Regions from separate parts of the Mycolicibacterium fallax genome, predicted to be linked through region 2. Evidence: predicted binding sites of a transcription regulator. Region 2 holds the regulator's gene; the other holds the start of a gene.
What was found. Region 2 encodes LexA, which represses DNA repair genes until DNA is damaged. Its sites were predicted from a motif close to CGAACANNTGTTCG; they were not measured.

Region 1: a site for LexA is predicted at 1,343-1,356, ahead of G6N10_RS03555 (HNH endonuclease signature motif containing protein). Genes of this name have one in related genera too.

What each region holds. Positions count from the first base shown of each region.
Region 1 is NZ_AP022603.1:753,258-755,716, reverse strand. It holds gene G6N10_RS03555 (HNH endonuclease signature motif containing protein) at 1-1,337, opposite strand, end outside; gene hisI (phosphoribosyl-AMP cyclohydrolase) at 1,595-1,945, opposite strand; gene hisF (imidazole glycerol phosphate synthase subunit HisF) at 1,990-2,459, opposite strand, start outside.
Region 2 is NZ_AP022603.1:467,177-469,635, forward strand. It holds gene G6N10_RS02215 (LGFP repeat-containing protein) at 1-782, shown strand, start outside; gene lexA (transcriptional repressor LexA) at 804-1,481, opposite strand; gene G6N10_RS02225 (MmpS family transport accessory protein) at 1,611-2,042, shown strand; gene G6N10_RS02230 (MMPL/RND family transporter) at 2,039-2,459, shown strand, end outside.

The sequences.
Region 1 (2,459 bases), 290 kb from region 2:
TCCCGGGCCTGATCCCACAACGCCAACCGCGCCGACGGCCGGTAATGCGGCTCCGGCTCGGCACCCGGGGGTGCCAGTGCCTTGAGCGTCGCCCCGGTGCGAATCAGCTCCGCCAGCAGCGGGATCGGCACCACCGGCCCGCCGACCATCACCGCAACACCGCGGCCAGCTGCCGGCGACGTCGGCGTGGGCGGCGGCTTGGGCGGCCGCAGACCGTGCGCGCGGGTACACGCCCGCGGGGCTGGGGTCTCGGCGGCCAGCAATTCAGCCAGCGCGGCATCCAGCCCCGGGTCGGCCGGAGCGCGCAGCTCGACGGGGTCCTCGTCTGGGCCCTCATCTGGGTCATGGACGGCGGCCGCGGCCAGCCGGGCCGCCATCTCCGCGGGGCTGTACCGATGTTCCCAACTGTCCTGCGGGACATGCACCACGACGGTGTGATCCTGGGACTCCAGCCAGGGCCGACCGATGCTCGGCGCCGAGGCCACCTCGGCCACCGCCGCATCCACCGCCGCCTGATCGGCCAGCACATGCACGATCACCTTGCCGGCCCGGGACCGATCCGCCACGCCGCTGCCGTCGTTCTGCGGACACTCGGGGCGATTACACCGACACGCCAACCGATCCCCGCCCATCGTCAGCAGCAACGCCGCGGCGTCGGAACGCAATTCGCCGGCCCCGCGCGGATCCTCCTTGCACACCCCGGCGACCACCCGATCAATGGTCCGCTCCACCAACGGCTTGTCCGAGGCCAGCAACGCCCCCCACACCGTGGCCACACCCAATTCGTCATCGGCCTTGCCGACCTCGAAGGTCCGCCCCCGCGCGCTGCGATGCACCCGATACCGGGCGTCGGGATCATGGGCGCAGACCGCGGTGTCGACCAGCATCTCCAACCCGGTGTCCGGCAACCGGCCGATGTCGCCGAGCCGCCGGGCGCAATCGGCCACCGCCTCCGCCAAATCCGTATCGACGGCCGCCGCGGCCTCCGGCGACAACAGCATGGTGCGCCAGCACATCACCGTCGCAACCCGCTCGCAGATCGTCCCGGTCCGCAACAACGCGCCGATCCTGGGCAGCCGATTCCGCAACGCCCGCGCGGTGTGCACCAGCGAGGACGCCCGCCGCGCGGTGATCCCCAGCGCCGCGCCGACCTCGCTGGTGGTGTTCGCCCAGCCGTCCAGCGCCGCCTCCTCGTCGCCGGCCGCCTCGTTGCGCACCAACAACTCCGCGATCGCCATGAACCGGGCCCCCGCCGCGACCGCCTCGACGCGGCGCGCCTCCGCCAGCGCGGTGACCAGCGCCGAACCGTCAGCGGACCCGACCGCCTCCGACGTCATCCAATCGAACATACATTCGACCCTACGCCCGTGGTGTGACGAAAGCCACACCCCGGAACGCCAATTTTGGCCGCGATTTCGGCGGCTACCGCGATCTCCATGGGTGCGGTTATCTGGTCCGTAGACCGACGTACCGTTCGGGACCAACGTGACCAGAGGGTCTGATGAGGCACCCATTTGGGGGTTTCGCCGCGATTGGTACGTCCGTCTCCGAGAGACCGCACCGCCCAGGCCGGCGCGCGGCGCCGCCGGGGCGATTACAACAGCCGGTCGGCGTCGAAACAGCTGTGATCACCGGTGTGGCAGGCCCCGCCGACCTGGTCGACGGTCAGCAGCACCGCATCCCCGTCGCAGTCCAGCCGCACCGAGTGCACCCGCTGGGTGTGGCCGGAGGTCGCGCCCTTGATCCACTGCTCGCCGCGGGACCGGGAGAAGTAGGTCGCCTCCCGGCTGGCCAGCGTGCGGGCCAGCGCGGCGTCGTCCATCCAGGCCACCATCAGCACGGCACCGGTGCCGCGCTCCTGCACGACGGCGGTGAACAGGCCGTCGGCGTTGCGCTTGAGCCGCCCGGCGATCGCGGGGTCGAGCTCGCCTACCGGCTCGCTCATCGGACGGTGCCCGATGTCGCCGATTCGCTCGCCTACCGGCTCGCTCATCGGACGGTCACCCCCGCCGCGGCCATCGCGGCCTTCACCTGCGGAATGGTCAGCTCGCCGAAGTGAAACACGCTGGCGGCCAGCACCGCATCGGCGCCCGCCTCGACGGCGGGGGCGAAGTGCTCGACGGCGCCGGCACCACCGCTGGCGATGATCGGCACGCTCACCGCGGCGCGCACCGCGCGCAGCATGGTCAGGTCGAAGCCGGCCTTGGTGCCGTCGGCGTCCATGGAGTTCAGCAGGATCTCCCCCACCCCGAGTTCCGCGCCGCGGGCCGCCCACTGCACGGCGTCGATCCCGGTGCCGCGGCGGCCGCCGTGGGTGGTGACCTCCCAGCCCGAGGCGGTCGGGGCGCCACCCGCGGGCACGGTGCGCGCATCCACCGACAGCACGATGCACTGCGAACCGAACTGGCGGGACAGCTCGGCCAGCAGCTCGGGCCGGTCGATCGCGGCGGTGTTGACCG
Region 2 (2,459 bases):
GTCGGTCCGGCGCCGCGGCGGCCGCCGAGCCGACCGAGCGCCGGCAGCGCGGCCAGGATGAGTCCGACCACGGCGACGCCGATCATGGCGACACCGATTACGGCGACGACTACGGCGACTCCCACTACGGCGACTCCCACTACGGCGACTCCCACTACGGTGACTCCCACTACGGTGACGCGCACTACGGCGAGGTGACCTACGGCGACGACTACGAGGAGGGCTCCGGCTACCGGGCCGGCGACGTCGTCATCCATGACGAGCTGTTCACCCACCGCGGCGCCCACCAGGTCGAGACCACCGCGGACCTCGAGGAGAACCAGGACGTCATCAACACCGCGCCGACCCGCTACGACTTTGTCGCCGAGGGCGCGGATTTCGACGACGAGACGCCGTCGGGCCGGCACGCCGCGGTGCGCTACGAGCCGGCCGAGGAACAGACCGAGTCGGTGGACTACGCCGAACCGCTGGTCCCGCCGCTGCCGGACTGGGGCGACAAGTACGGGCTGTTCAACGATTATCAGCCCGAGGCGCTGACCCGTCCGGTCGCACAGCCGGAGCCGGACCCGGAGCCGCACGGCGGCGAGGAGTCGGCCTACCCGGCGATCCACCTGCCGCTGGAGGATCCGCATGAGGCGCCCGCGGGCTTCTCGATCAAGGCCTGCATGCGCTCGGGCAGCTACCACGTGCCGGGCGGACTGTCCTACGACGAGACGATCGCCGACATCTGGTTCGCCGACGAGCAGCACGCTCAGGCCAACGGTTTCCACCGCGCCGATTAGCCGGCGCGGTGGAGGCCGGGCCTAGATCCGGCGGATGACCGTCACGACCTTGCCCAGGATCACCGCGTCGTTGCCGGGGATCGGGTCGAAGGCCGGGTTGTGCGGCATCAGCCAGACCTGGCCGCTGGTGCGTTTGAAGGTCTTGACGGTGGCTTCGCCGTCGAGCATCGCCGCCACGATGTCGCCGTTGTCGGCGACGTTCTGCTGACGCACCACCACCCAGTCGCCGTCGCAGATGGCCGCGTCGACCATCGATTCGCCGACCACCTTGAGCAGGAACAGCGATCCCTCGCCGACCAGCTCGCGGGGCAGCGGGAAGACCTCTTCGACGGCCTCCTCGGCGAGGATCGGCCCGCCGGCGGCGATCCGGCCCAGCACCGGAACGTAGGTGGGTTCCGGCAGCGCATCGGAGCCGGCGACCTCGGTCTGCGGCACGTACGGCGTGCCGTCGGCACTGCGCACATTGACCGCGCGGGGCCGGTTGGGGTCGCGGTGCAGATAGCCCTTGCGTTCCAGGGCGCGCAGCTGATGGGCGACCGACGAGGTGGAGGTCAGGCCGACCTCGTCGCCGATCTCCCGGATGCTCGGGGGATAGCCGCGGCCGGCCACCGAGGCGCGGATCACCTCGAGGATCCGGCGCTGACGCTCGGTCAGATTCGGATCGAGATCACCGGTGCGGGGTTCGCTGCTTTCGCCCATACCTGCGAATATAGTCCGCCCGACCTGGTTTATCAAACATCTGTTCGAGATTGCTTGCGGCCGTTGGTCGATACCCTACCCCGTATGGTATTCATAACGGGTCAGGAAACCGCGACGGAGGGGTGAGTGATGCTCGCGATCATCAAACGGATGTGGATTCCGCTGGTCGTGCTGATCGCCGTGGCGCTCGGTACCACCGGCGTGCTGCAACTGCGCGGCAAATTCGGATCCGACGAGATCTTCGCCGTCGGCAACAAGACTGTGGAGACCATCGTGCCGTTCAACCCCAAGGAAGTCACCTACGAGCTGTTTGGGCCGGCATCCGCGAGCGGCCGGGTCAGCTACCTTAACGCCGACGCCCAGCCCGAGGAGGCCGTTTTCAACGGCCTGCCCTGGACGCACAGTTTCTCCACCACCATCCCGGCGGTCGTCGCCAACCTGGTCGCCCAGGGTGATGTCGGGCAGTTGGGCTGCCGGATCACCGTCAACGGCACCGTCAAGGACGAGCAGACCGTCACCGGTCCTGCCGCGCAGGCCTTCTGCCTGGTGAAGGCGGCATGAGCGAGCACGGCGGTAACCCCCGCCCCGCATTCATGCGTTTTGTCCGCGCCTTCGCGGTGCCGATCATCCTGATCTGGGTTGGGATGACCGCGGCGCTGAATCTGCTGGTGCCGCAGATCGAACCGGTGGCCCGCGAGAACGCGGTGTCGATGTCGCCGGCCGACGCGCCGTCGGTGATCGCCGCCAAGCGAATCGGCGAGGTGTTCCAGGAGTCCGACTCCGACAGCATGGTGATGGTGGTGCTGGAGGGTGACGAACCCCTGGGCACCCAGGCGCACGAGTACTACGACGACCTGGTGGTCAAGCTCGAGGCGGACACCCAGCACGTCCAGCACGTGCAGAACCTGTGGGGTGACCTGATCACCGCCGCGGGCAACCAGAGCGCCGACGGCCTGGCCGCCTACGTGCAGATCAACG